Regions from separate parts of the Empedobacter sp. EJD.6dd genome, predicted to be linked through region 1. Evidence: riboswitches for the same ligand, from Rfam matches in the RefSeq annotation. Region 1 holds a riboswitch; each other region holds the start of a gene.
The links. A riboswitch is a leader RNA that binds a small molecule or an ion and turns the genes downstream of it on or off. The one in region 1 is predicted to bind cobalamin.

Region 1 (10,488 bases):
TAACGAATGCACTAAATTATAAGTGAACGAGTCGTAATTATCGATAACTAAAATTTTCATATTTATAGGTTTTGAGCGATTTCTATTGAGCGACGTAACGCTCCTAATTTATGATTAACTTCTTGTAGTTCGTTTTCTTCGACAGATTTGGAAACAACTCCAGCACCAGCCTGAAAATATAGGGTATTTTGCTTACTTACAAATGTACGAATCGCGATAGCCATGTTGATGTCGCCATTGAATCCTAAATAACCAATTGCACCACCATAAACACCACGATTTTGATTTTCGTAAGTATCTAATAGTTCCATTGCTTTATACTTTGGAGCCCCAGAAAGTGTGCCTGCAGGAAATGAATCTGCAAAAACTTTCATTGTGTTTGTATCAGATTCCAATTGCGCTGTTACTTTAGAAACCATGTGAATAACATGCGAAAAATATTGAATTTCCTTGTATTGTGCTACTTTAACATCTTCTGAATTTCTACTCAAATCATTACGAGCCAAGTCAACCAACATGACATGTTCTTCGTTTTCTTTTGGATCAGCAATTAATTTTTCTGTCAATTCTTTGTCTAAAGTTGGGCTTCCAGTTCTACGAACTGTTCCTGCAATTGGATGAATTTCGGCGTGATTATTATTGATGATAATTTGTGCTTCTGGCGAAGAACCAAAGATTTTGAAATTTCCATAATCGAAATAAAACAAATAGGGCGAAGGATTTACAGACCGTAAAATGCGGTAAACATTAAATTCATCACCAGAAAACTTTTGTTTGAATTGTCTCGATGGAACAATCTGAAAAACATCACCACGAAAACAAGATTGCTTACATTTTGTGACCATTTCTTTGAATTCGTCATCTGTTAAATTTGATTGAATTTCACTTTCGACATTAAAAGGATATTCAACAATTGATTTATTATTGATGACACTTTTAATTTCAGAAAACTTCGAAACTGTTTCATCATTTTGGTACTCGATGAATTGAATTTCGTTGTGAAAGTGATTAAAAACCACAATATTTTGATAAAATGAATACGAGAATTCTGGAATCGTTGCTTCATTTCCTTCTGCCGAAAAATTTACCGTTTCGAAATGTGGAATTGCATCCCAAGCAATGTAGCCAAATAACCCATTTATAGGTAAATCTTCTCCATTTTTAATAGCAAATTTAGAAGTAAATTCCTTGAATTTTTCTGTCAATTCTTGACCATTCAATGCATATTCTTTTGTTTCTCCATTTGCGTAAATCTCAGTTACAATTCCTTTCGTCACCTTGAACGTCGCAATAGGATTAAGACAAATAAAAGAGTTCGCATCAGTCTTCGAATGATAATCCGAACTCTCTAATAATAAGGCGTTTGGATAAATATCTCTCAGTTTCAAATAAAGCTGAACAGGAGTCGTTAAATCCGCTAAAACAGTTTCTTTCTGTATGTTAAAAGTTAAATTCATTTGTTAAACATTTAGGTTTAGAGCATAAAAAAAGGCTTGTCGGTTTCGACAAGCCTTTTCTACATATAACTACATAGAGGTCTTACGAACCAACGTTTTGCTGTTCGATAAACCACCACCAGTTATTTGTGAATAATGTTTTCATTGAGGACAAATTTAGAAAGGATTTTTAAACCAACAAATTATTTTTTGATAAATTTTTTAGTTCTTTCAACAATTGATATTTTTGAGTAAATAATAAAAACACAAACAAAATGGAATATAATTATAACAATCTTATTGTTGAAGTAGAAAATAAAATCGCACTGGTTACATTAAATCGACCTCAAGCATTAAATGCTTTGAACAAAGATTTATTAGATGATCTTTCTAATTTTTTTACAGATGTAGATTCAGATCCGGCAGTTCGCGTTGTTATTTTGACAGGTTCTGGAGAAAAATCGTTTGTTGCAGGTGCAGATATCAAAGAGTTTGCAAATTTTGATGGTTCTCAAGGAGAGCAATTGGCTGCAAAAGGACAAGAAAATGTATTTAATAAAATCGAAGACTCTAAGAAACCTGTGATTGCAGCTGTAAACGGTTTTGCTTTGGGTGGTGGTTTAGAATTGGCAATGGCTTCTCATTTCCGTATTGCTTCTACCAATGCAAAATTAGGTTTGCCAGAGGTTACTTTAGGTTTGATTCCTGGTTATGGAGGAACACAGCGTTTGCCGAAATTAATAGGAAAAGGTCGTGCGATGCAAGCAATTATGACTGCAGATATGTTCTCAGCAGAACGTGCGTATGAGATTGGTTTAGTAAACGAAGTTGTTGAACAAACAGAACTAATCAATCGTGCGAAAGAAATCGCTTCTAAGATTTCGAAAAATTCTTCTGTTGCTATTCATCATGCAATTAGAGCTATTAATGCTTCGGACAAAGACAATGGTTTTGAAATTGAAATTGAAAGTTTTGGAAATCTTTTCGAAGAAGAAGATTTTAAAGAAGGAACAACTGCTTTTGTAGAAAAAAGAAAACCGAATTTTAAGTAAAGTTAATTTAAAATATATGTATCAAAAGCTTCAAGATATCTTGAGGCTTTTTACTTTTACATCATGAAAAAAATAGTTATTGGATTCATTTTAATGATAAGTTCAGTGGTGTTCTCACAAGAAGTTTATCAAGTAATTGCTCAGGAAGGTTTGACTGTTAGAACAAGTCCGAATAGTAAACGTGTTGGGAAAATACCGTATGGATATCCTGTTAAAATTTTAGAAAAAGGAGAAGCTTTTTCAATCAAAGATAACGGGAAAGCTAAAAGTGGAAATTGGGTGAAATTAGATGTTAGTTCGTCTAAATTGATTCTTGATAAAGATGTCAATGATAACGCTTTGCAAGGTGATTTGTATACGTTTAGTGGTTATTTGATTACGCAACAAAATTTTATCAATCAGTTTGAAACAGAAATTGCTACTCATCCCGCCTTCAAAGAGTTTTATTTAGCGACTGCTTATAAATGTTTTGCTTTAAAAGGCGATTTTTTTGGTGATGGCGTTGTAGATTATTTGTACAGAATGATTGATACAAAAGGAAATACACGTTTATTTATTGTTGATAATCAGAAAAAGGGAAGTCAAATTTATGGTTTAGGAGGAGCAAAAGATCCTTTTAAAATTACAAATTACGATTTCGGAACATTAATGATGATTCCAAAAGGAACTCCACTTTATTCAAATTACAAAGATGGAATAAAAAGAAATTTAAATGGTGTTTCTAAAAATGAAATTGTAACTTTAGACTACGATGCGATTTATGTACATCAAGATAATGCAAAAGAAGGAGGTTTTATTTACCGAAAAGATGGTAAATGGAATTGGTTAAATCAAAAATAAAATAGTTATGCAAAATATTGAGAATAAAGTCGCTTATATAACAGGCGGAACAAAAGGAATTGGTTTAGGAATAGCAAAATCATTAGTAGAAAATGGGCTTAAAGTTGCTATTTCGGGTCGTAATATTGACGATGTAGAAAAAGCACGTCATTATTTAGGAAATCAAAATGTGTTGGCAATTCAATCAGATGTTAGACATTTCGAAGATGAGCAAAATGCTGTTGAACAAATTATTTCTACTTTTGGACGTTTGGATATCGTGATTGCAAATGCTGGTTTAGGAAAATTTGCTCCAGTAGATGAACTTTCTTTAGAGGATTGGAATGCGATGATTGATACGAATTTAACAGGTGTTTTTCATACAATAAAAGCTTCTGTTGAGGCTTTAAAAGTGTCAAAAGGTTATTATATTTCGATTGCGTCTTTAGCAGGAACTAATTTCTTTGCGAATGGTGCAGGATATAATGCATCGAAATTTGGAGTTGTTGGTTTTACACAAGCGGCTATGTTAGATTTGAGAAATTATAATATCAAATGTACTACGATTATGCCTGGTTCGGTTACTTCAAATTTTAATGATCATGTACCAAACTCAGAAGATGGATGGAAGATTCAGCCAGAAGATTTAGGTCAAATGGTTGTAGATTTATTAAAAATGAATCCGAATGTTTTACCAAGTAAAATAGAAGTTCGTCCTACGAAAACAAAATAAAAAAAGACCTCAATTAGAGGTCTTTTTTGTTTTATTTCTTTTTCAACTTTACAGTGAAATGTCTTAAAATCTCTGATTCCCAAGTGATTTCATAACCAGAATTGATTTCGTTTCTACGATCAAAAATATTTTTCAATGCGACAGCGATATAATCCATATGACTTTGGAAATACGTACGTCTTGGAATTGCCAAACGCAATAACTCTAATTTTGGATAACGATTTTCTCTTGTTTCAGGATCACGATCCGCTAAAATAGTTCCAATTTCAACTCCTCTAATTCCAGCTTCTTTGTACAATTCAATTCCTAATGTTTGCGCAGGAAACTCTTCACGTGGTACATTTGGTAAGAACTTGACTGCATCAACAAAAATAGCATGTCCGCCAATTGGTTGCTGAATTGGAATTCCAAATTCAATTAATTTATTCCCTAAATATTCAATTTGCTTGATACGCGATTGTAAGTAAGAATATTCTGTTGATTCCTGTAAACCTTGTGCTAAAGCAGCTAAATCACGTCCAGCTAAACCTCCATAACTTAAATATCCTTCATAGATAATTCCAAAATTTCCACAAATTTTATATATCTCTTCGTTATTCAGTGCAATAAAACCTCCTATATTTACCAAACCATCTTTCTTTGCAGACATCGTCATTCCGTCTCCGTAAGAAAACATTTCGATAACAATTTCTTTGATTGTTTTTTGCTTAAATTCTTCTTCTCTTTCTTTGATGAAATATGCATTTTCTGCAAAACGAGCTCCATCAAAAAAGACAGGAATTCCATATTGATTTGATAAATCTCGCACTTGACGAATATTTTCTATCGATACAGGTTGTCCTCCAGAAGAATTACATGTAACAGTGATTAACGTGAATGGAATTTTATCTTTTCCGTACTCTTTGTATACATTTTCTAATTTCTGTAAATCGATATTTCCTTTGAATGGATGAATTAATTCACTATCAAAAGCTTCATCAATTGTACAATCAATGGCATGTGCTTTTCTAAACTCGATGTGTCCTTTTGTTGTATCAAAATGCGAATTTCCAGGAACAACATGACCTTCTTTTACAAGAGCCGAAAACAATACATTTTCTGCTGCACGACCTTGATGCGTAGGTAAAAGAAATTTGAAACCTGTAATGGTATTGATTGTTTCTTTTAATTTTAGGAACGATTGAGAACCAGCATAACTTTCGTCTCCAGTCATCATTTCAGACCACTGTTTATCAGACATTGCTCCAGTTCCAGAATCAGTTAATAAATCAATAAATACTTTGTGGCTTTCGAGATTAAATAGGTTGTAGTCTTTTTCTTCTATCCACTTTTCACGTTCATCGGGAGTAGATTGATAAATTTCTTCGACCATTTTTATTCGAAATGGCTCGGCAAAAGGTAATTTCATTCTTTTTGTGTTTAGTGTAAAACTAAGAAACCTTTAGAATATTATCAATTAATTAATTAAAAACATAAAAAAATCCTCTATCAAACAGATAAAGGATTTTAAATTTTTCTATAGCTCGTTGTTAGTCAATAACAGGAACTGGTCTTTTGTTTTCGTTAATCGCAACTAACGTAAATGTTCCAGAGATTGCTTTATCTCGTCCATCTCTATACATACTTTCAATATAAGCATCAACTTGCACATCTAAACTTGTACGTCCTACGCGTACAACTTTTCCTATCATTTCGACAATAGTACCTGCAGGAATTGAGTGCTTAAAATCAATTTTATCGCTACTTACTGTAACAATAGGTTTACGACAAAAACGAGTTGCCGTCATAAAAGCAATTTCATCCATTAAATACATTACCGAACCTCCAAACATGGTGTTGTGGTGGTTTGTATCTCCAGGAAAAACAGCTTTGAAAATACGAGTTTCAGAATTGATGATACGTTGTTCTATCAACTCTTCTCTTGGTGTTTTGTCCACTTCCATTATCATATATTTACACGTTACTTTTTATTTAAATTAATTTTTGTGATAATGTATTTTTGTGGTGGTTTGATGTTTTCATACACATAATTTTACTTTTTTCGCGAAAGTTTATTTTAATGATTATCTCAACTATTGGTACTCTGACTTATCAAACAAATTGATTTACAGTTGCGCGACAGTTCGTGACTTGCACACGATTCCCCAATAATTTGAGTACGAATATGGTGCAAATATAAATTAGAAAAATGAAATTTTAAGATTTATTCTGATGAATTCGCCGGTTTGGAATAATTCGTGTAAATTCAACTTCCGAAATTTATATGAAGTAAGAAGTTTAAGAAATGAAAATAAAACCAATCAAAGATTTAATTCATAATCTAACCGAATGGAACGAATTAGTAGAGCAGACAAATGATTTGACTAATAAAGTTATACAAGATGTAAGTTTTTTACGTCAAAAAGTAAATTGGGAAGAGTATAACTTATGTAATACATCTTTCTTAGGATGTAAGTTTAAGCAAAATGAAGCTATTCATTTAATAGAACGTGGCGCATTTATTTATCCGAAATTCGAAGCAATTCCTTATAACCCATATCGTGGTAAATTATATACTTGGCAAGAGTTGATGCAAGGTTATGATCCAAATAATGATCAAAGCATTGATTTGAAAATTTACAAGCATTTTAAGAAACATAAATATAATCCATCTGTTTCAGAAGCATTAGCACAGCGTTTACATGATCTTTCAATTGATGATGGTTTGCGTAGAATTTTAGAATATGATGAAAACGGAATGACAAAGAAAAAAGTGGTTGGTTTTATGGGAGGACATTCCACTGCGCGTAATTCTGAATTTTATAACGAAACAGCTAAAGCAGCAAAATTAGCAACTGAAAAAGGATATTTTGTAGTTTCTGGTGGGGGTCCAGGTATTATGGAAGCATCAAATTTAGGTGCATATATGGCAAATTATTCGGATGAAGATTTAATGAATGCAATTAATATTTTGGCTGATTTAGATTTTGTAGACGACAATAAAACGGAATATCTAGCAAAAAACTTTATGACGAATGCACAGAAAGTTTTAGAATTTTATCCAAATGGGGCAGAAAGTTTAGCAATTCCTACTTGGTTTTATGGTCACGAGCCAAGTAATTTATTTGCAACAAATATTGCAAAATACTTTTCGAATAGTATTAGAGAAGATATGTTGTTAACGATTAGTTTATTTGGATTAATTTACGCTCCGGGAAGTGCTGGGACAACACAAGAGATTTTTCAGGAAGCTGCTCAAAACCATTATGGAACATCAGGCTATTATAGTCCGATGATTTTTTTGAGTAAAAAAAGATACGTAGAAGACACAGGAATTTATTCTGTTTTGCATCAATTAGCAACTGGTCGCACATACAAAGAGTTGTTATTTTTGACTGATAGTGCTGATTTAGCAATAGATTTTATCGAAAAACATCCACCAATCAAAGCAGATTAAAATTATTTTAGAATTAATTCAAAATATTTTTCAAATATTTACAACCACTTAAATTATTGAATTAAATACATTTAAGTGGTTTTTATTTGTATTCTGACCGAATAAAATAAAATAAAGTTGCAAAACATTTGGTATTTAAAATAATGAACGTATATTTGCAGTCCAATAACGCGAGATGGAGCAGTAGGTAGCTCGTCGGGCTCATAACCCGAAGGTCACAGGTTCGAGTCCTGTTCTCGCTACTAAATCGCGAGGTGGAGCAGTAGGTAGCTCGTCGGGCTCATAACCCGAAGGTCATCGGTTCGAGTCCGGTCCTCGCTACTAGCAAGAGAGTTTCTAAACAGAAGCTCTCTTTTTTTATGTCTTAACTTTAGGAATTGAATTGGATAAACTATTTTTGTAAGATGAATTTAGAAGAATATAAAAAACAATATAAATCAGATCAAGCTGTTGGAGGAATTGCTATAGAAAAGCGTTTAAAAGAAGTTTATGGAACTTTAGAACCTCGTTTTTATTCTCCACAAGTCATGTCTTTTCAAGGAGGAGACGACCCTATTGATGGTGTTGCTGTTTTTGATGTTAATGGTTATCATCATTTGGTGAGTTATGGTATGTCACATTTATACTATTCTGAGGAAAGTGTTGGTGGAGATTTTAGTAAATGGGGGTTTGAATTCTCTTTCCGAGTAAAACCTGTAAAAGAAGATAATGGTGAAGATCCGTTTTGGGTGGTTCAGTTGATGAATAACTTGGGTCGATTTGTAAACGAAACAAAAGTTTGGTTTGATGAATATCAATTTTTACCATTAGGAGGTCCAATTCGTTCAGATTCTGAAACAGATATTGTTGGTTTGGCTTTTATCAAAGATGTTGATTTAGATGAAATCGATACGCCTCATGGTAAGGTAACTTTTATTCAAATGATAGGACTAAATGCTGAACAATTGAAAAGATTAGAAGCTAATTCTACTAAAGAAGAAATAATGTCAGTAATCACTGAAATAAAGTCAGTTAACCCAAAATTTGTTTGCGAATTATAACAATTATTATTCAATTAAAAGATATTTACGTTAGCCTATTTCTTAAATTATGTTAAATGTAAAAAACACTATGTCAGTATTTTAAACTTGGTATTTGTTTTGATTATATCTAGACGTTAGTAGCACTAACAGTAGAATAAATTTTTCATAGGTTAGGTTAATAATTAGTAAAGCTAATTATGAAGCACTCTCTCGGGAGTGCTTTTTTTTGTAACTTTATAGAAGAAAATAGTAAAATGTTTAAAAATTTATTCAATCGAAATAAAGATAAATCAACTAAAGAACAAGAATCAAAAACGATGACTTTCGAAGAAATAATTAATTCAGATAAACCCGTTCTTTTAGATTTTTTTGCAACGTGGTGTGGACCTTGTCAAATGATGGGACCGATATTACAACAAGTAAAAGAAGAATTGGGTGATGATGTCAAAATTCTAAAAGTAGATATTGACAAGTATCAAGATTTAGCAGCACGTTACCAAGTGCAAGGAGTTCCTACGTTTGCTATTTTTAAGAATAGTGAGTTGCTTTGGAAACAAAGTGGTGCTCGACCAAAAGAACAATTGGTTGAGGTGATAAAAAAGTATATTTAAAAACAGGTTTGTGTTTCAACCGAAGTAAAATAAAAAATCCTTCAGAAATTCTGAAGGATTTTTTATTTATTACCATCTCCAATCGCCTGAAATACGAAGTGGAGTTTCTAAATTTCCTTTGATTAAAGCTTCTTTTATCTCTTGTTCATTCCAATGTTTTGAAGGAATTTCTTTCAAATTACTCAATTGATACAATAAATAGGTTTCTAAAATTACATTATTCTTCAATCCAATTTCTTCCACGTAATCAAAAGTATCGCAATTCGCGTGATAACAATTTAAAGCTCCTTTAGCAAATTGACTATCCGATAATCCAATAATTGGTACACCTTGTAACATAAATGGCTGATGATCGGAATGTAAATCTACACTTGCAAATGTTTTCAATTTAAAATCTGGTATCACTTTTTGAACATCTTTTGCATAATTTGATAAAATAGGTAAATTACTTTCCATTGTCGAATAATATGACTTAGGATTTGTTGTCATATCCATATTCGACATTGCTTTAATTTGATTAATAGAACCATCTTTCAACGCTTGATTGACATAATATTTAGATCCTACCAAACCAACTTCTTCACCCATGAATAAAACAAACTCAATAGTTCGATCATTTTCAAGATTTAATTTTTTATATGTTCGTGCAATATCAATCACAGAAAAACTTCCAACACCATTATCAATAGCTCCTGTTGCTAAATCCCAACTATCTAAATGACCTCCTAAAACAATTTTTTCATTTGGAAATTTCGAACCGATTTTTTTTGCAATAATGTTACGACCTTTCATTTGTCCAACATCATTTTTCATTTCGATTTTCGCTATTTCTTTTCCTTTTAATAGATTTTCTTTAATTTTTAAACCGTCTTCTAAACTGATATTAATGGCAGGAATCTTAATAATATCTCCCGTAACCGAGGCTGTTCCTGTTAATAAAATACCACCAGCAGGACGATTAAATAAAATAATTCCTTTTGCTCCGTACTTTTCTGCTAATGCAGTTTTTTCGGAACGATGTAGATTTTCAATTTCTTTAGATGTTCCATCTAACAAACCAAGTGCTGCAAAAACAATTTTTCCTTTTACCTTATCACCTATTTTTTTGTAATCTTGTTCAAGTCCATTTCCTAAATCAATCAGTTCTCCAGAAAGCTTAACATTTGCAGGAGAATGAGCCAAAGCAACCGCTTTTATTGGTTGATTATTAATTTTAAGATCTAAACTCTTACGATTCCATCCACTAAAAGTGAATTCTTGAAAAGACACATCGTAACCATAAGAACGTAATAAATTTGCAGCATATTCTTCTGCTTTCTTTCCATTTTCTGTTCCTGTAGCACGATGACCAATTGTTTCAGTTGCTTTTTTTAATTGTT
Region 2 (10,488 bases), 330 kb from region 1:
CTCAAAATTGACTGTAAAAAAGATTTCTGAAATGGTAAACTTATCTGCATCTCCAGTTTTTGAGCGAATAAAAAGATTAGAACAACAAGGATATATAAAAAATTATAGAGCTGTTTTAGACGCTGAAAAATTAAACAAAGGATTTATTGTTTTTTGTAACATTAAATTGAAACAACATGATCGTGTAATTGGTCATAAATTGGTAGAAGATATTTTGAAAATAGATGAAGTAGTAGAATGTTATAATATTTCTGGAGAATATGATTTCATCTTAAAAGTACAAGTTTTAGACATGAAACATTACCAAGATTTTGTTTTTAATAAATTAGGTGAATTAGAAAGTATCGGAAGTACACACAGTTCTTTTGTAATGGCTGAAATAAAAAATACATATGGGATTAATTTCTAATAAAAACAAAAGGTTGAGCTAAGCTCAACCTTTTTTCCACAAATAAATAACACACTACTTTTTAATTACTTTGAAAGTAGAGTTGTTAACTTTTATGAAGTAAACACCTTTTTGTAAAGTAGAAACATCCAATTGATTTTTCCCTTTTTGTAGTGTTTTCTCTGCTATTTTATTTCCTGTAATAGCGAAAATTTCGGCTTTAGAAGCTTCATTTGTTTCGATAAACAATAAATTGTTAACAGGATTTGGGTAAATATTTACCGAAGATTTATTCAATTCATTTGTTCCTAAAACAGCTGTTGAAATTGAAACCGTCTGCGCTACAACTTTTCCATTCGAATTGAATGATAGCTTTATTTTAGCTGTTCCGTTTTTTAATGGATTAATGACTAACTCATCATTTTCGTTAATAGAAATTTCTACAACATCATCATTTTCGATAATTTCTAAATCCTTCACAATCGCTAAAGCTAAATTATCATTGTCAGAAACTTTATCTTTCAAATCTATTGTCGTAGCTGTATTAATATGATAAGTTGTTTCTAAGTCATTAATAATTGGCGCTGAATTATCAGGAAAAACTGGCAAAGATTGAAACCAATAATAATCGTCTAGTGCAATTGTCTTGATTAAATTTCCTTTGTTATCAAATCTGTGAATCCAGTTTTTTTGGTAATGTGTTCCATAACCATTTTCTGTTGTCGTTACAATCAATTCATCTGTTACAGGATCTACACGCAAACCAGCTCCATAAATAACTTGTTTGTATTGCTCATCTTGTCCTGGAATAGTCGCAAAATTTTCGCTGAACTCGTTTTTGTCTACATCATATTTCACCATTGTTGGGCTCACAGACCAACCAGAACCTGGAAAAAAGTAAATCGCATTTTCTTGAGAAGAAGCCGTAAAACTACCTGCATTCCACGCTCCCCAAGTATTTGGAATTGTTTTCGTTGGAATTGCAACTTCTGTTGTTTCTAATGTAGTTGGATTAATTTTAACCAACTTATTTGCTAATGCTCCCCAAACGTTTCCATCTTTTGTTTGTGTAACAGAAATAAAACTACCTGCGATAGTTTGTTTAATTGTATGTGTTTTTGGATCGATTACTAAGATTCCACCTTTCTGAGTTACAGCAAAAACATAAGTTGATGTACGTATCATATTGGCTAATGCACCAACTTTATCAGCTCCTGAGATTAAAGCTCCTTGCTTCATATTTTCAATATCAAACAAATAAAGTCCACTCGAAGTTCCTACATATCCTGTTTTTGTATCTACTCCAACAAAACTTCTTCCATCTCCTCCAAGTGTCGTAAAACTTGCCTTTTTTTGTAAAGTTTTAGCATCTGCAATCACCAAACGATTTCCTTGTTTCGAAACAATGTAAAAATTATCGCCATAAATTGTAGCAAAAGGAGGTGTTACACCTAATTCTTCGTTTGTGTTTGCAGTTTTATAAATATTGTAATCAACCGTATTATCTTGATTTAAAAAATTGATTGATCCATTTGAATGACCAAACCAATCTTCATTCAAAATAAAAATACCGTTTGTGTATTCTTTTGTTTGTGCAAAACTTGTTTGTATTGCTGCTACCGTAAAAATTGAAAGTAAAAATTTTTTCATATGTTGTTTTTAAACTATCCGAAACCATCATCCAAAAATAACAGCTCCGGATAAAAAATATTTAGAATGAGATGTTATTGAATTTTTTCTACCTTAAGTTTATCCATTGTAAAATATAAAGCTGTATTTGCTCCCCAATTTCCTACATCAGTAGTTTCTAAGAAAAACATCAAGTATTTTACTTCTCCTAAAGCAGAAAGATCTACATCTTGCCAATTTGTTGAAATGTTATTAATTCCGTTTCTGAAATCAACAAAATAATGTGTAACAGGTTTTTCGGTAGTTAATTGCTTATTTGCAGAAACACCATAAATATGAATAGCAAAATAATCGCCTTTTTCAAATTTTCTTGCATAATCATCTCCGTTAAGAATCCCATAATAAGCCCATGGACTCATCACAAGTTTTACACTTTTAGCTTTATATTTATTTGAAGAGTCTGTTATTTCTACAACACTTGAGAAACGATCAGTATCTACTTCTGTTCCGTATTTAAGAACTTTGTCTGATGGTTTGTGATCTGCAAAAGAAACTAAAAATGGTGTTCCTTGTCCATCAGCACCTCCTTTTGCCATTGATCCCCATTGGTTATCTAACCAACCTCCTTCACTACTTATTTGATTTGAATTATCATTGCTGTTAGAAACTGTGAATCCCATCCATGTAAGATATTCTGGCCACGCAATGTGATTAAATTTGAAAATTCCAGAAGTTAGTTCAGCATTTTCAACATATGTACTTTCCCAGATTTTACCTCCAGCTGTAGAAGTTCCTTTTGAAAGGTCAAATTTTGATAAATCTAACGTTTCATATTTCTGTTGTTCAATTAATTCTGTATTATCATCATTGCTACATGATGCTAAAAAAAAGAATGATGTTGTCGCAAATAATAAATTAAAGAAGAGTTTCTTCGTAAAATTAAAATTCATTTTAATTATTTTATGATGTTATTAATGTAAATCGTAAGCTCCAGTTACTTCAGTTGAAATTTCGCCTAACCAACCCGCTTCCTGATTAGTTCCTGTGTATATTTTGATAAAATCTATTCCCATTAATTTGACTGGATTTCCGTTTTTATCAACAGCCCAATCAATATCAATATTTGAGTCTTCGGAACTATTTTGAGCATTATCTGCATAACCATATGCATATTGTTTTCCTGTCCAAATTCCATTATTTTCGGAATAATTATTTGGTAAAAGTGTTCCTGAAAACTTCAGTTCATTTTGTCCAAACCATAATGGATAATACGATTGCTTATGAAAAGAATTTTTCGTTTTATAGCCCGATTTTCCTTGATTATCTGTCCATTTTACATATTCAGGATTAGGAATAATATCTTCCACAGTTGGTTTTTGAAATGTGATCGAATAATTTTTTATTGTATTCGGATTTTTATACTCACTTCCTGCAATTTCGTACCATTCGTCTTCGTCAGGTTTTCCGTTTTTATTTTTATCGTACGCAACCATAATGATACCAGGCTCAGAAGATCCAGCGAAACCATTTCCTAAAACTTTGAAATCACGTTTATTTACCTTATTCATAATTGTATGATCAAAGCCAAAAACAACATAACCACCAAATCCACCTAAAGAGATCATTCCTGTTTCTTTTCCAATCAACTCTTTTTCTGCTTTAGCAGTCATTTCAGCTTGCTTATCCCCATCTACAAAAGCTGGAAGTTTATTAACAAACTGACCAATTGATGGTAAATAATCAAAAACTTGTGCGATGTATTTATTGTATGTCGTTGTTTCTTGTTTGACAATAATTTTTGTTTGTAACGTTTTAGTATCGGTTAACGATTTTATTTCTAATGTCAAATCATAATCACCAGCTTTATCTGAAACAAAACCTAATGTTTTTTCATTTCCGATAATTTCATTCCCAAATTTCCATGTATATGTCGCATTTTCGAAACCAGAAATCGTTGGCTCAATCGGGATGATTTTTAATCGTGTTGCATCATAAGAAGCTTCTAAAGTTGCATTATCAGGATTTAATTCGATAATATTATCGTCATCACTACAGCTTTGTATCAAAGCAAAACTTAGCGCAGTTAGTAAGATTTTTGAATAATTCATATGTAAATTTTATTTGTAAACAAAAGCAAAATGAGCTGGAATATTTCCACCAGCAGTTTTCCATTTAAAGACTCCATTTTTATCAAAACAATAGACATAACCCATTGAAATATAATTCCCTACATCGGTTATAAAAATGTCTTTTGTCTTTGGGTTAACAGCAATTCCGTAGGGTGTTTCTATATTTTTGATAACAGGATCATTCACCAATGTTTTATTGATAACCTGTTCTGTTTTGGTGTCTATTACGCCATAAGATTTGGTGTATTCGAAAGTGGTATAACTAAATTCGTTCGAAAAAAAATAGAGTTTATCATCATCAATCGTGAAGTTAGAAACTGGAATATCAAATTTCTTTTTAATTTGATGTGTCTTACTGTCAATAACAAAAAGATTAGATGAAATATCTCGATAATTACCACGAGAAGTAACATATAAATCTCCTTCAGAATCTTTTTTTATTCGATGAAGATTTACTTCAACATCAATTTTCTTCGTTTCTTTGAATGTTGATAAATCAATAACCGAAATTGTTTTATCATAATCTGGAGCACGATAACCACCTGAATTTGCAACGTATAAATTATTTCCAACAACTTCTAACTCGTCTGGTTGATAACCAACTGTTACTTGACGCGTCACAGATAAATTAATCGTATCAATTTCTACGACTTTTCCTAAAGGAGCTTTCGGATCAATTGTAACTGGTCCGGCATACGATGTTGCATACGCCTTACCATTTGCAAATGTGATGTATCGACCATTTTCTAAAGGAATTGTTCCTAAATGCTTCGCCGTTTTTGCATCCATTACCTCAATAAAATTAGAAACATTGATGACGGCATATAGTTTATTTCCATAAATCTTAATGTCATTCCCAACATCGCCTAATTCTTTTACCATGGTTGGATTTACAGTCGCATAAATATTTCGATTATAGGTTCCTGTTTTAAAATCCATATAATCTATTGTCGCCATATTACTTCCCATATTTCCTTCGTTCAGCAAATAAAATCCAACCACATCCGTTTCTTCTGGAGTTGTTACACCATCTTCTTCACTTTCGATTAAATAAGTATCTTGCTGACATGCATAAAAAGTGGTTACTGTTAATAAACAGACCATTAATCGTTTAAAATATCTCATAAATTTGCGCTTAATATGAATTTGAATTGCCTTCCTGGCATTGGATAATTGTAAATCACATCGTATTGTTGATTCAAAACATTGTTTAATTCAAAAGAAACTTTGAACGAATTTTGATTCAACTTAAATTCTTTATGCACTCCTAAATCATTTGTAAACCAAGGATTTAGTCGATTATATTTATTATTATCTTGATGCACATTGTATCGTTCGCCCACATAAATAAAACTGTAATTGAAATTCCACGTTTTGTATGAAGCTCCTAAAACAAAAGATCCGCTATGCTTGGCTGTATATGGAATTTGATTTTTGTAGTAACTTTTTGCAGGATTAGAATAATCTAACGCTTCTAAAAAACCATAGTTCAACATTGGCGAAACCTCAATATCACCTACTTTAAAAGTTGATCTTATTTTTACATCTAGACCTTTTATTCGGACTTCATCCAAATTCATCATCGTGAAACGAAACAAACTACTTGAAGGTGCTGCGATAATTTTATCAGTTACTTTATTATAATAAGCATCAGCTTGAATGGAAATATTTTTGAAGAAACTCTGAGATGATTTAGAATAGGTAAATCCTAAATTATATTGTGTAGAATATTCTGGTCGAAGATAAGAATAGCCAATATTCGTGTAATACAGATCGTTGAACGTTGGCATTCTAAAAATACGTTTGTAAAATGCTCTAATATTAAAATCGTGAGATTTGAATGGTTGATAATTTGCAATAATAGTTGGTGTCCATACATTTTTATCTGGTGCGCTTGTGTTTTTTTCGACCGATTCTTTCACAAATGTTCCTAATAAACTTCCTTGTAGATTAAGACGACCAAATCTGTAAGTTGAAGCAAAAGCAACCAAATTTATATGACGGGTTGGGTATGAAAATTCTTTTAAATCGGCATCTAAATTGCTAAACTGATAGTCCGTTGCAACGTTCACATCCCACTTATCATTAATAGCATATACATTCGCCCATGAAATATAAAATTCGCGTTGAATAAATTTATTTTCATTTTTTACCGTAGAAACAGTGTCTGTAAAATGTGTAAAATCGTATGCAAGTTTTGCATTAATCTTGGATTGAAAATTCTTGAAACGTTTTTCGTATTTTCCTTGAACAAAATAATTTTTATCTACCCATGTTTGTCCACGACCATCTAAACGTCCACGGACAATTGATGCTGGTATTCCTCTATCCGAATCAAACAAATAACCTTTTACATTCCAATTCGATTGATTTCCTTTCCCGAATAACCCCAATTCTACACGCTTCGCATCAACTTGTCCATCGCGACGTCTTAAAACGGTATCATAAGCTGTGGAACCATCTAAATTTTTGCGTTGATAACGAAATTTATACACACCATTCGTTTTGATATATTCTGCACTTAAAACAGCTGATAATCGATCAGAAATCTTATGTTCAATTCGTGTTGAAGGATTAATTAATTGAATAGATCCTAATTTATATCTAATTGTGATATTAGTTCTTTTGTTATTTCTAAAAATAGGCTTCTTTGTTTCTAAATAAATCGCCGAAGCTGATGCATAATCTTTTGCAGATTGAAAAATGTTACTTTTTTGACCGTTGTATAACGAAATGACTTCCATATCATCCAACGAAAACTTTCCTAAATCAACAATTCCATTCTGCGCATTTCCTAATTGAATTCCATCATAAAATACTGCAACATGTTGCGACCCCATTCCACGAACATCAATTGTTTTTAAACCACCAACACCTCCGTAATCTTTTATTTGTACACCAGAAAAAAAACGAACAGCGTCTGCCACAGAATGGCTATTTAAAGCCTGTAACTGCTCTCCTTTCAATTCCTGAACTGGAACTACTGATTTGTTATTAATTGTTGAAATTTCGACTTGTTGAAGCTCTAAAATACTATCACGAATTATTTGCGCAGAGGCAATGCCACATGAAAGTAAAATCAAGCTGCAACAATAAATTATAGTTTTTAGATTTCTCATTTAGCACTAATCAACTGTTGCTAACGAGAGTGTATGAAGTATAATAGAGAGGTAAACCTATCCAAAAATTGTTCTTCACGCTTTAGTCCCCGAAAGCTGTTAACATATATCATTTTGGTAGGTCTTCTGACTTACTCCTTTTTTAGAAATCCTTCCCATCAAAAATGACAGTGGATAAATATAATTCTAAAAAATTATGGAGCTTACAGCAGCGGGTCTGTTCAGGATTTTCACCTGATTCCCTGTTACCGAACAATTAAGTTCGCACCAAATGTTAGTCAAAAGTAAAGTTATTATTTTGAATAAAAAATTTAATCTGAAACAAAACAAAAAAAGCTAACTCTATGTTAGCTTACTCTTTTACTTTATTTATCTGAATTACTTCTCCTGTTTCATCTATCTGAACAGCGATTTTCTCATAATTCCATTTATCAAATTCTTTTTCACCAACAATTATAGCTGAACCAGTGCCTTTTGTACCTTTTATTGGAACTGTAATATTAGCTTCGCCCGTATTGTTTGTTACCGAAATATTTCCACTAAACATTCCATCAGTCTTTATATCTGTGCCTAATTTTTCCTTTACTTCAGGATTTTGATTAATGATATTCATTGCATGTTTAGTAACATCACTATCAGAAGTAATTTTACTAATACCCCAAAAAGCACCACCTACAATTAATCCAATAAAAAGAATAACAAATGTAAGACAGCCTACTGGTACAAACCATTTCCAATTTCGCTTAAACCAATTTTCTTTAGGTAGTAATTGATTATCGTATTGATTTTCTTCCATAATCTAAATTATTATAAGTAAATCAAATATAATTATTTTTGGGCGTTCCTCGCTAATAATCATTCGATAATAAAAAATAGTCTTTCGTGTAGCTCGGTCGGGCTATCCGTTCCAATCTTTTGTTTTTTGGGGTTGCTAAACTTGTCGAAGTACAAAAAACAAAAGGATTTCCACTACTATCCCTAACGCGGGTTGAGTTCTAAGTTTTGAGTTATAAGTTATAAGTTATAAGACGTAAGATTTAAGACTTACAGAATAGAAGTAGAAGTTAAACTATCATAAGGGTGTTTTCAAGTTCTGAGTAAGTTGTAAAAAGGAAGCTTTCATTTTATCAAGAAGAAGCTTCTCGTTGACTAATTAGAAGCCTCTTGTTGGATGAAAGCAAGCTTCTTGTTTTATAAAACATAGTTTGGAGATGCGTAAAGCTTAAAACGTTCAGCCTAAAGCGCGACGTATAACCACAAAAAAATCCTCAAGAAATAAATCTTGAGGATCTTAATAAAAACTGGCGACGACCTACTCTCCCGTAAGTAACAGTACCATCGGCGCAGGCAGGCTTAACTTCTCTGTTCGGAATGGGAAGAGGTGAGCCCTGCAGCTATAGTCACCCTAATATTTTTAAATAGGTATTAGTTCCTATTATATGTTGACATTATCAGAAGCTCTAGGCATTAAGCTTAAAGCTTTAGGCGTAAAGCCTTCACACAATCTTTGGTATTACATGTTTTAATCCAAATAAGATTAACTAACCTTCTCTATGACGATTAAATCAATGTTAGTATTTAATCTTTATTAATATTTTGTTGATTTGAAATCAACTTATCTGATTCGTTCTACTTTTTAAGAAAAAGTCTATGGGTAATTAGTACTACTCGACTATGACATCACTGCCTTTACATCTATAGCCTATCAACGTTGTAGTCTACAACGACCCTTTAAAGAAGTCTAATCTTGCGGCGAGTTTCGCACTTATATGCTTTCAGTGCTTATCTCTTCCAAACGTAGCTACTCAGCGGTGCACCTGGCGGCACAACTGATACACCAGAGGTTTGTTCAACACGGTCCTCTCGTACTAGAGTCAACTCCGCTCAAACTTCTAACGATCACAACAGATAGAGACCGAACTGTCTCACGACGTTCTGAACCCAGCTCGCGTGCCACTTTAATGGGCGAACAGCCCAACCCTTGGGACCTTCTCCAGCCCCAGGATGTGACGAGCCGACATCGAGGTGCCGAACCTCCCCGTCGATGTGAGCTCTTGGGGGAGACTAGCCTGTTATCCCCGGAGTACCTTTTATCCTTTGAGCGATGGCCCTTCCATACGGAACCACCGGATCACTATGTCCTGCTTTCGCACCTGATCGACTTGTAGGTCTCACAGTCAAGCACCCTTATGCCATTACACTCTACGCACGGTTACCAAGCGTGCTGAGGGTACCTTTGAAAGCCTCCGTTACTCTTTTGGAGGCGACCACCCCAGTCAAACTACCCACCATGCACTGTCCTTCCAAATGGAAGTTAGGCTCCAAGTAAATAAAGGGTGGTATTTCAACAATGACTCCACAATACCTAGCGATACTGCTTCATAGTCTCCCACCTATCCTACACATTATTTACCCGAAGTCAATACAAAGCTATAGTAAAGGTTCACAGGGTCTTTTCGTCCCGTTGCGATTAACCGGCATCTTCACCGATACTACAATTTCACCGAGATCATGGTTGAGACAGTGCCCAGATCGTTACACCATTCGTGCAGGTCGGAACTTACCCGACAAGGAATTTCGCTACCTTAGGACCGTTATAGTTACGGCCGCCGTTTACTGGGGCTTCAGTCAAAACCTTCGAGTTACCTCTAAGCTCCTTCCTTAACCTTCCAGCACCGGGCAGGTGTCAGACCCTATACGTCATATTTCTATTTTGCAGAGTCCTGTGTTTTTGATAAACAGTCGCCTGGGCCTTTTTACTGAGGCTGACATTGCTGTCAGCGACCTTTCTCCCGAAGTTACAGGTCTATTTTGCCTAATTCCTTAACCATGAATCGCTCGAGCGCCTTAGGATACTCTCCTCGACCACCTGTGTCGGTTTACGGTACGGGCTGCACATCTCGCTATTTCTTGGAACAATGTTCAGAGGATTATCACTCCAGCCGAAACCTTCGTGTACTATCCCTACTTTACGTAGGTTCAACGTACTATTCCGTCAGTACGCACCTCCTACAATCATTCGTCACTTTTATTGAGTGCAGGTACGGGAATATTAACCCGTTTGCCATCCACTACCCCCAAAGGGTTCGTGTTAGGTCCCGACTAACCCTCAGCTGATTAGCATAGCTGAGGAAACCTTAGTCTTACGGCGAATAAGTTTCTCACTTATTTTATCGTTACTCATGCCTACATTTTCTTTTCTAAAAGCTCCACCACCCATTAC
Region 3 (10,488 bases), 970 kb from region 1:
AGCAATGCCTATGAAATATATTTGGGAAGACCCAACTTGGGTAACTCACGCAGGAAGAGTACACGGAGGATTGTTTATTGCTTATGTTGTCTTATTGTATTTGTTGAAAGAAAAATACAATTGGTCGATGAAAATTTTCTGGATATTTTTTGTAGCGGCAATTATTCCTGGAGGAACAATTTGGGCTGAGAAAAAATTTATCGAAGGTAAAAAGTATAAACAGATGTTATCGGAAGAAAAGGTGAATTAATTTTTCTGAATTAACTAAAACATATAAATCCTTGTCAATTTTGATGAGGATTTTTTTGTAGGATAAGTTTTAAAACAAAAAAACCGAAGATTAATCTTCGGTTTTTTTTACAGAGCGGGAAACGAGACTCGAACTCGCAACATTCAGCTTGGAAGGCTGACGCTCTACCAATTGAGCTATTCCCGCATAAATTTTCAAATCAAATTAAAAAGTACCTCAGGCGGGACTTGAACCCGCACGTCCTAATGGACACAGGATTTTAAGTCCTGCGTGTCTACCAATTCCACCACCAAGGCAAAATTTGATTTTTGAATTTGTATTTCAAAGAGCGGGAAACGAGACTCGAACTCGCAACATTCAGCTTGGAAGGCTGACGCTCTACCAATTGAGCTATTCCCGCGTTGTGAGTGCAAATATAAGGTCAATAAAACTACTTTTGCAAGTGTTTTTCGAATAAATTTTACAACTTTTTTCTAATAAATTAATTTTGAAATATTTGAGGTATTGATTTTTTTTGAGAAATTAGAGAAAAATATAATTTGAATGACATTTGAAGAGTTATTAATCCTAATTGAAAGAAATAATTTCAAGTCAAAAGTAGATTTTACAATTGCAATTAAACTTTTTGATGCAGAAAATGATTGGCCTGTGGAATCAATTACAATAAATGATTTTATAAATAAAGTTGAAATGGAAATTGGAGACAATATTTTTCATCAAAATTTAGTTTCTAAATTAGATTCATATAATTTTATAAATAACGCTTGGAAAGTAGAAAGTTTAATGTCTATAAAAGATATTTTAGAATTAGATATCAATAAAAGTTTAAAAATAATTGTTGAAGACTTTATTAAAAATCATGAATCGATTTAAAATCATGAATATATTCAAGTTTATTACGCTTTTATTGTTATTCTCTTTTAGCTGTAACTCTAATAAAAAATTCGATTCAGTAAAATGGAACTCAATTGAAGAAGGTGTTTATGGAGAAAATTATCGTTTTAAAATGTTAAACGATTTAGTTAATAATGTTTTAAAATTTGATTCAAATAAATCAAGCGGAACTACAAAAGATGAGGTTTACAAAATTATTGGTAAGCCAGATGAGGTTTTAGATAAAGCAGAGATTTATTTAATTCAAGAAAAATTCGGTCAAATTGATCCTAATGGTTACATCAAACTTTATTTAAAATATAGTGATAATTCGACTTTGAATTATTGGAAAATAGAAGAAACAACGTATAAAGAATAATAAATATAGATATGAGAATCCCGACAATACACGGAATTATAGAACGTAGAATGTTAATAAATTTTCGCGTTGAACCACAATATATTGAAACGATTTTACCAAAACCTTTTCGTCCAAAACTGTACAAAGAAAAGGCAATTGCTGGGATTTGTTTGATTCGATTAAAAGATATCAAACCGAAAGGTTTGCCAAATTTTGTTGGAGTAAATTCAGAAAATGGAGCACATAGAATCGCAGTTGAGTGGGAAGAAAATGGCTTGACAAAAGAAGGTGTTTATATTCCTAGAAGAGACACTTCGCTTAGGTTAAATGCGATTGTAGGAGGTAGGGTTTTTCCTGGAAAACATTATTATGCAGAATTTAATGTGAAGGAGGAAAATAATTTTTATCATTTAGATTTCACAGGTTCTGATAAAACTAGAATAGAAATAGATGCTAAACTTGCTGCTAAACTTGCTGCTAATCTGAATAACGATTCTATTTTTGAGTCTTTGGATGATGTTTCAAAGTTCTTCGAGAATGGTTCTGTAGGGTATTCTCCGAATGGAAATAATTTCGAAGGTCTTAAACTCGAAACATATAATTGGAAAATAGAACCTTTAGAAGTTTTACATATGAAATCTAGTTTTTTTGAAGATAAAAGTATCTTTCCAAAAGGTTCTGTTTGTTTTGATAATGCCGTTTTAATGAAAAATATCGAGCACGAATGGAAATCGTTAGCAAAAATTAAATGTTTATAATTTACTTTTTTCTCATCACAAAATCATCTTCTTTTGTTTCACCTAAATTGAATTGAAAAATCTCACCATAATCAATTGGGATTTTAAATGCATTTTTGATTGGAATTTGCAACAAATAGCACCACATTAATCTAATAATTCCACCATGAGCTACGATTAAAATTTTCTTTTGTTTAGAATTTCTCAAATCATTCATAAAATCTGAAAGTCGCAAAAACATTTCGTGCATAGATTCTCCATTTGGTGTTTTAACATTTACAAAATCATTGTACCATGGATTGATTTCTTCCGAAGGAATTTCGTTCCACGATTTCATTTCCCACGTTCCGAAATTGAATTCTTTTAATCGTTCATCTAAAATAAGTTCGTCCGAAAAAGTATTGGCTAATTTTTGACAACGACTTAACGGACTTGAGAAAATTATATCAAAACCATTTTCGATTTTAGCATGAATTTGTTTAACTTCTTCTAAAAAAGTATCAGCTAATTCCACATCAGTTTGTCCATAACAAACCGATGAAGGAACATTAACTTTTGTATGTCGAATTACAGAAATTTGCATAAAACTAAAACACCAAGATAAAACAAAACTTCGGTAACTTGTTGCACTGTACCTAAGCAATCGCCCGTATATCCGCCAATATATTTTTTAAAATACCATCCTAAATATACTTTTCCTACATAGCAAAGAGGTAAAATTAGCAACATTTTCCATTCACCAAAAATGATAAAGGGAAGTAAACAAAAAAGAAAACTAATGATTAGATTTTTAATTGGTAAAGCCTTATTTGCCATTGGTTTTGATTTGCTTTTATCAATATCAGTCACATATTCGTGTGTGTAAATCATCATTCCTGAGAAAAATCGACTAACAGAATGTGCAGAAATTAAAGTGAAAATCATTAGCCAAAAATTATTTTCGGCAATATGTACCAATGACGTAAATTTTAGTAACAATAATAAGATAACACCAATTACGCCATAAGCACCAATTCGGCTATCTTTCATAATCGTCATGATTTTTTCTTTTCCGTAACCACCTCCAAAACTATCGCAAACATCTGTAAAACCGTCTTCGTGAAAGGCGCCAGTCAACAAAACACTTGTAATCATTGTAATAATTATCGCAATATCGATTGGCAAAATAAATTGACAAATTGTATAAATTATCGCATTGAAACAGCCAACTAACAAACCAATTGCAGCGTAATATTTCTGAGATTGATTCATAATTTCGTTGCTATAAGGAATTTTGAACGGAATTGGAATTCGAGTGAAAAACATCAACGCCGTTAAAAAATAAGTGATTTCTTTTTTTAGCATTCTACTTCAGTTTATTTGTTTGTAACACCTGCAGATTCGAAACTTGCCATCTCATTAAAAAAGTTAACTGCACTTTTAATAATTGGATAAGCCAATGCACAACCTGTTCCTTCGCCAACGCGTAAATTGATTTTCAAGATAGGTTCTTCGTTGAAATAATTCAGCAAATATTGATGTCCAATTTCATCACTTTGATGGCAAAATATGGCATTATTCAATATTTCTGGTTTTAATTTTGACGCAACTAAAATTGCTGCAGAAGCAATATAACCATCAATCATTAATAACATATTATGTTCATAAGCAGCTAGCATTGCACCTGTCATTTGTGCAACTTCAAAACCTCCGAAAGTTGCTAGAATCTGTTTTGGATCAAGAATTTTTCCATGTGTTTCTTTAGCCTGGGCAAGAATATTGATTTTGTTTTGTAATTGCTCATCATTCAATCCAGTTCCTCGTCCTACACATTTTTCGAGAGATAAATCAGTTAAATAATGCACTAACATCGCTGCTGATGAAGTATTTCCAATTCCCATTTCTCCAAATCCAATAATGTTAGTTCCATTTTGCGCAATCTTATCTACAATTTTCTTTGAATGATGAAAACATTGTTCTAATTGTTCCAACGACATTGCAGGTTCGTACAAGAAGTTTTTGGTTGATTTGGCAATTTTGCTATCTTTCAAAATAGAATAATCTTCGAAATCATAATTCACACCAGCATCAACTATTGTTAAATCGATCTTATTTTGATTGCAAAACACATTAATTGCAGCACCATTATTCAGAAAGTTTAATACCATTTGTGGCGTTACTTCTGCGGGATAAGCGCTAACACCAGATTGAGCAATTCCATGATCGCTTGCAAAAACAATAAGGTGTGGATTGATTAATTCTAAATGATTTTTTTGTTGAACTAAACCAATTTTAAGCGCTATTTTTTCTAATAAACCTAAGGCTCCAAGTGGTTTTGTTTTGAGGTCAATAATGTGTTGAATTTCTTCTTTTTGCATTTTAATAAACTAAGTTTTAATAAAAAAATGCTTTCGAAATCAAGGACAATCAATTCAACAAATATCAAAATATATGAAGTTTTGATTGAGCTTCAATCGCGAAAGCATCATCTAAAAAAGTGGTCTGGCTTATAGTTTTTCACTACTTACAGTTGCGCGACAGCTCGAGATTTGCACTCGATTCCCTTTTGAGCAAGCAAGGTAAGAAAGTTATTTTTGTGGTGCAAAATTTTCGTCAATTACAATTTCACCTGTTATTTTTTCTTTTAATTCAAAATCAGTTGTACTAAATTTTTAAATAATATTAGATTTTAAATATTTACAATTAAGTAATATCTTTATCGATCTCTACTTTCCTATTAAAACAGTTGAATTTTAATGGAAAATTATCCCATCCCTAGAAACGAAAAGCAAAGATTGCAAGCGGTTTATGATTACAATTTGCAAGCACATGATAAAGATGAAGAATTAGATGTTTTTGCAAATGCAGCAAGTTTAATTTGTAATGCGCCTATTGCATTAGTTTCTGTTTTTGATCAAAATTATCAAGTGATAAAAGCAAATTGTGGTATAGAAGTAGACGTTGTTCCTCGTCAACAAACAATTTGTCAATTCTCTTTGGTGGAGGATGAGATTTTAGTGATTGATGATGTTAACAAGTTTGCACCCGCACAAAATATAGCAGGAGTTAAAGCAGCAAATATTCAATTTTATGCAGGAGTTCCGTTGATTGATGACAATGGAAATGCGTTGGGAACGCTTTGTGTGAATGATCATTATCCACGTACATTGAGCGATAAACAGAGAAGTTTATTAATTCAATTAGGGAAAAATATTACTAAATTATTAGTTAGTAAAAAACGTAAAAAAGATGCAGCTTACTTTCAGAATATTTACAAAATTTCAAATAATTTAATTGGAGTTGCAAATATTAATGGTGAGTTAAAATCAGTTAATCCTACTTTTAAAGAAGTTTTAGGAACAAAAGAAAATAAAGATATAATAGCAAGTAATTTTTTGGATTTTGTTTCTGCGAAAGATCAAAATAAAGTTAAAATGTTTTTAGCTGATCTTAAAAATAATTCAGGTTCGATACATTTTAAATGTTTGATGACAACAATCGATTCAAATGAAGAAAAATTAGTAGAATGGTATACAAAATCGAGTACATTAATTGAGAATGAAATTTTCTTTTTTGGCCGAGATATTACGCTTGAACATTCTAAAAAAGTTGAACTTGAAAATAGTGAAAGAAAATTTAGAAACTTTTTCAATTCTTCGCTTGGTTTAATGACGATTCACGATTTAGAAGGAAAAATTTTGTCTATTAATAAGCAGGGACTAGAATCTATGGGCTATTCGAATGAAGAAGCGGAAGATTTAAACCTGAAAAAATTAATTCCAAAAACAAATCACAAGGAATATAAAACTTATATAGAAACAATTTCAAAACAAAAGCAAGATTCTGGTTTGATGACCTTAATCAAGAAAGATGGAACGTTAACATATTGGTTGTATAGTAATATTTTGGATGAAGATAATGATGGAAATCCAATTGTAATGAGTACAGCAATTGATATGACACAACGAACACTTTTAGAAAGAGATCTTAATCGTATGCGACAATTGTTAGATCATACCTACGAAGTTGCAAATGTTGGAGGTTGGAAATATGATTTGGTTCATAATAAATTAATTTGGGCTGATACAACGAAGAAAATCCACGAAGTAGATTCAGATTTTGAACCAAATGTAGAAACTGCACTTAATTTTTATGAAGCGAAAAGCAGTTATCCAAAGATAAAAAAAGCATTTAAAGATGCTGTAGAAAAAGGAATTCCGTATGATATGGAATTGCAAATTGTTACTCAAAAAGGTAAAACGGTTTGGGTAAGATGTAAAGGAATTCCAGAATTTGTGAATGGTGAGTGTGTAAGTGTTTTCGGAATTTTTCAGGATATTAACGAAATGAAACGATATACGTTAGAATTAGCTAGACAAAAAGCTATTTTCGAAACGTTTATTAATCACGTACCAGCTTCAGTTGCAATGTTTGATAATGAAATGAATTACATAACATTAAGTAATAAATGGAGTGATGAATTTGCTATAAAAAAGAAAAATGTAATTGGGAAGTCGCATTACGAATTATACAATGTTCCTGAGGAAAGAAAACAGATATACGAGGCGTGTTTAAAAGGAGAGTCATATTCTAATCCAGATTCTATATATCGTACACCAAAATACGATACAGATCAGCATTATACTTGGGAAATTCATCCTTGGTACATCAATAAAAAACAAATAGGAGGATTGATTATGTTTTCGCAAAACATTACCGAATCTTTTATAAAAAATAAAGAACTTAAGAAAGCGAAAAAGAATGCAGATATTGCGAGTAAAGCGAAGTCTGAGTTTTTAGCGAATATGAGTCACGAAATTAGAACGCCTTTAAATGGTGTGATTGGTTTCTCTGATTTATTGTTAAAAACGCCACTTAATCAAACTCAAAAGCAATATTTGAATTACATAAATGATTCTGCAAACTCATTGTTGTCTATTATTAATGATATTTTAGATTTCTCGAAAATAGAATCGGGTAGAATGGATGTTTCTATCGATAAAAACAATTTATTCGAATTAGGAAATCAAGTTATCAATGTGATTCTTTATCAAGCCGAAAATAAGAAAATCGAATTGTTATTGAACATCGATAATAATTTGCCACAATTTATTTGGATTGATGAAGCGCGATTGAAACAAGTTTTGATTAATCTACTTGGAAATGCTGTGAAGTTTACCGAGAAAGGTGAGATTGAACTTAAAATTAGTCAAGTTGAACCAATTGAAGAAGGTAAAAAAGCCAAACTTAGATTTTCTGTTCGCGATACAGGAATTGGAATTAAACCAGAAAAACAAGCCAAAATTTTTGATGCTTTTACACAAGAAGATAGTACTGTTAGTAAGCGTTTTGGTGGAACAGGTTTAGGGTTAACAATTTCAAATAAATTACTAAATTATTTCGGAAGTCACTTAGAATTGTGCAGTGAAGTAGATAAAGGTTCAACATTTTACTTTGATTTAGAAGTTGATTTTGAATACAATTTAGAACAACAATTTGATCATTTAGATGAAATTAAACACGTTTTAATTGTTGATGATAACCAAAGCAATCAAGTTATTTTGAAGCATATGTTGCAGTTCAAAGAAATTACATCTGACATTGCAAATAATGGAATGGAAGCGCTTCAGAAAGTGTTAAATGGAGAAGTGTACGATGTTATTTTGATGGATTATCACATGCCAGTTTTGAATGGCTTAGAAACAATTCAGAAAATAAAAGAATATTTTGCAACGGTGCACACAAAAACTCCTTTAGTCTTATTGCATAGTTCTTCTGAAGATGAATTTTTGATTTCGAAAGCCAAAGAATTAGGAATTAATTCTCGCTTATTGAAACCTATTAAGTCTGAAGAATTATTTGATACGCTAAGAAAAAGTGTGGTTGATTCGAAAGAAACTCAAACCATTGTTGTCGAAGAACTGGAAGAAAAAATACAAGATTTTTCGAAACAATTTCATATTCTAATTGCTGATGATAATATCGTGAATATGGCATTAAATCAGCAAATTATCAAAAATATTTCGCCAAATTCTGTGCTTTATACGGCTGTAAATGGAACAGAAGCGGTTACAGTTTGTCAAGAAAATCAAGTTGATTTGATTTTGATGGATATTCAAATGCCAGAAATGAATGGTATTGATGCTACAAAGATTATTCGAATGATGTCTGCTTATCAAGAAACACCAATAATCGCTGTAACTGCGGGAAATGTGAAAGGTGAAAAAGAGAAATGTCTTGACGCTGGTTTAAGTGATTTCTTGGCAAAACCAATTCGTGAAAATGATATTTTGAATGTGTTAGAAAAATGGTTAGATTTTTCTCAAGATGAAAATAAACAAACGAATGATTTTGGTGAACATCTGGATATTTCGATGATAGATAATTATACAAACGGTGATGAATCGTTTAGAAAAATGTTTATCGAGATTATTATAAACGAATTAGGAAAATCAAAAATAGAATTTGAATCACATTTAATTAACGAAAATTTAGAACAAATCAATCAACTTGGTCATAAAATAAAAGGAACAGCAAAAACTGCTGGACTTAATATTTTAGCTGATTTGACAGAAAAAATAGAAAAATCAACTTCAATCAATTCTTTACTAGAAAACCAACTGATCATACAAACCAAAACTGAAATTGAATTAGTAATTAATTATTTAAAAAATATTTAAAAACCAATATAATGCAGATTTTAATTGCGGAAGATGACGAATTGATTTTAAAAACAATCGAACATAAACTAAAAAAAGAAGGACATACTATTGTTTTAACACGAAATGGAAAAGAAGCAATCAATAAAATTGAGTCAGAAGATATTGATTTAATTATTACGGATATTATGATGCCTTTTGCTTCTGGTTTAGAAATTATTAGTGCAGTTCGAAAAAGCAAAAATGCAACTACGCCAATTATTATTTTGTCTTCTTTAGGGCAAGAAGATGTGGTTGTGGAAGCATTTAACCTTGGTGCAAATGATTTTATGGTAAAACCATTTAGTCCTATTGAATTATCAGTTCGAGTAAAGAAATTATTAAAATAAAAAGATGATTATCCTACAAATAGTCACATATACGGAGTTAATCGTAGGAATTTATGTTCTACTTATTTTACTTTTTTTGACGATCATTTATACATTAATAACAAGTATAATTGAGTATAAAATCATTACAAAGAAAAATAAGTGGAACGCAATCATTGATCAAGAAATATATGAATCGATTTTAGAGGATCAACCAAATTTGAATCATGATTTTACAAGTTATTTGAAATCGATTTCGTTCAAACATTATTTTATAAAAAAACTACTGAAAGCGGAACATAATTTTTCTGGAAATTCGAAAGAAAGTGTTCGAAATTTGTTCGAACATTATCAACTAAAAAAAATATCATTCCAAAAATTAAATAGTAAAAAAGATTACGACATTGCCGAAGCAATTCAAGAAGTTACGGCAATGAATTGTGATGAAACTTTACCAAAAATAAAAAGTTTACTTCATCATAAAAACGATTTGGTTCGCACAGAAGCACAATATGGTTTGGTAAAGTTTTCTGGATTTGAAGGTCTATATTTTTTAGATCATTTAGAAGAACAATTAACAGATTGGCATCAGTTAAAATTGTTGGATGCGATTACAATTTTACCAAGTAATGATGAGGTTGATTTGATGATTTCGAATTGGCTAAAATCAGCTAATCAAAGTGTGAAAATTTTTGCAATGAAGTTGATTCGTAAATTTCAATTATTGCAAATGCACGAATTGGTTGCAGCAAATCTTGATTCTTTAGAAGAAAAAATAGTTCAAGAAACAATTAAAACCTTGGTGAGAATTGAAGACGATTCTACATCAACTTTACTGATTCAGTATTACGAAAATTGTAATGAGAAGTTTCAGATAATCATTTTAAAAGCATTAGAAAAAATATCAAATCCAGAAAATATTTCATTTTTAATTACTCAAGCGAATGAAAATCCTTCATTTTCTGTCAAAAAAGCAAGTGTAAAAGCTTTGATAAATTGTTGTGATAAGAATGAATTATTAATGCTTTCTAATCAATCAACCTCTCCTGAATTAAAACAAATTATTAATCAAATTATTCAAGAAAACTAATCATGAATTGGCTAGAAACGGCTTTCGATTTTTTTATTTATGGCTTTCTTTTTTACTCAGTCCTCTTAATTTTAGTATACGGATGGATTGGTTTTTATGCAAAAGGAGCTATAAAATCATATATCCGAAAAAATAGTTTTACAGATTATTCGCTTATTGCAACATCTGCTA

Region 2: linked by a shared signal. The riboswitch ahead of AC2I98_RS10540 (TonB-dependent receptor) and the one ahead of AC2I98_RS12075 (acyl-CoA thioesterase) in region 1 are both predicted to bind cobalamin.
Region 3: linked by a shared signal. The riboswitch ahead of cobT (nicotinate-nucleotide--dimethylbenzimidazole phosphoribosyltransferase) and the one ahead of AC2I98_RS12075 (acyl-CoA thioesterase) in region 1 are both predicted to bind cobalamin.

The regions. Positions count from the first base shown of each region.
Region 1 covers NZ_CM170667.1:2,549,961-2,560,448, reverse strand. The annotation lists gene AC2I98_RS12105 (anthranilate synthase component II) at 1-60, opposite strand, end outside; gene AC2I98_RS12100 (anthranilate synthase component I family protein) at 63-1,457, opposite strand; gene AC2I98_RS12095 (enoyl-CoA hydratase/isomerase family protein) at 1,712-2,488, shown strand; gene AC2I98_RS12090 (SH3 domain-containing protein) at 2,552-3,328, shown strand; gene AC2I98_RS12085 (SDR family oxidoreductase) at 3,336-4,040, shown strand; gene tnaA (tryptophanase TnaA) at 4,072-5,448, opposite strand; gene AC2I98_RS12075 (acyl-CoA thioesterase) at 5,570-5,983, opposite strand; adenosylcobalamin (AdoCbl) riboswitch at 6,063-6,211, opposite strand; gene AC2I98_RS12070 (LOG family protein) at 6,325-7,476, shown strand; tRNA gene AC2I98_RS12065 (tRNA-Met) at 7,646-7,718, shown strand; tRNA gene AC2I98_RS12060 (tRNA-Met) at 7,725-7,797, shown strand; gene AC2I98_RS12055 (suppressor of fused domain protein) at 7,881-8,516, shown strand; gene trxA (thioredoxin) at 8,753-9,109, shown strand; gene AC2I98_RS12045 (M28 family peptidase) at 9,179-10,488, opposite strand, start outside.
Region 2 covers NZ_CM170667.1:2,217,619-2,228,106, forward strand. The annotation lists gene AC2I98_RS10515 (Lrp/AsnC family transcriptional regulator) at 1-409, shown strand, start outside; gene AC2I98_RS10520 (DUF5074 domain-containing protein) at 464-2,038, opposite strand; gene AC2I98_RS10525 (DUF4465 domain-containing protein) at 2,113-2,967, opposite strand; gene AC2I98_RS10530 (PKD-like domain-containing protein) at 2,989-4,125, opposite strand; gene AC2I98_RS10535 (DUF5074 domain-containing protein) at 4,135-5,271, opposite strand; gene AC2I98_RS10540 (TonB-dependent receptor) at 5,268-7,265, opposite strand; cobalamin riboswitch at 7,364-7,552, opposite strand; gene AC2I98_RS10545 (cytochrome c oxidase assembly factor Coa1 family protein) at 7,618-8,061, opposite strand; rRNA gene rrf (5S ribosomal RNA) at 8,565-8,673, opposite strand; rRNA gene AC2I98_RS10555 (23S ribosomal RNA) at 8,904-10,488, opposite strand, start outside.
Region 3 covers NZ_CM170667.1:1,579,299-1,589,786, reverse strand. The annotation lists gene AC2I98_RS07505 (DUF3817 domain-containing protein) at 1-250, shown strand, start outside; tRNA gene AC2I98_RS07500 (tRNA-Gly) at 364-436, opposite strand; tRNA gene AC2I98_RS07495 (tRNA-Leu) at 463-546, opposite strand; tRNA gene AC2I98_RS07490 (tRNA-Gly) at 578-650, opposite strand; gene AC2I98_RS07485 (hypothetical protein) at 794-1,123, shown strand; gene AC2I98_RS07480 (hypothetical protein) at 1,128-1,502, shown strand; gene AC2I98_RS07475 (DUF2071 domain-containing protein) at 1,514-2,242, shown strand; gene cobC (alpha-ribazole phosphatase) at 2,244-2,804, opposite strand; gene AC2I98_RS07465 (adenosylcobinamide-GDP ribazoletransferase) at 2,789-3,565, opposite strand; gene cobT (nicotinate-nucleotide--dimethylbenzimidazole phosphoribosyltransferase) at 3,577-4,578, opposite strand; cobalamin riboswitch at 4,680-4,810, opposite strand; gene AC2I98_RS07455 (response regulator) at 4,957-8,880, shown strand; gene AC2I98_RS07450 (response regulator transcription factor) at 8,892-9,248, shown strand; gene AC2I98_RS07445 (HEAT repeat domain-containing protein) at 9,253-10,317, shown strand; gene AC2I98_RS07440 (sulfatase-like hydrolase/transferase) at 10,320-10,488, shown strand, end outside.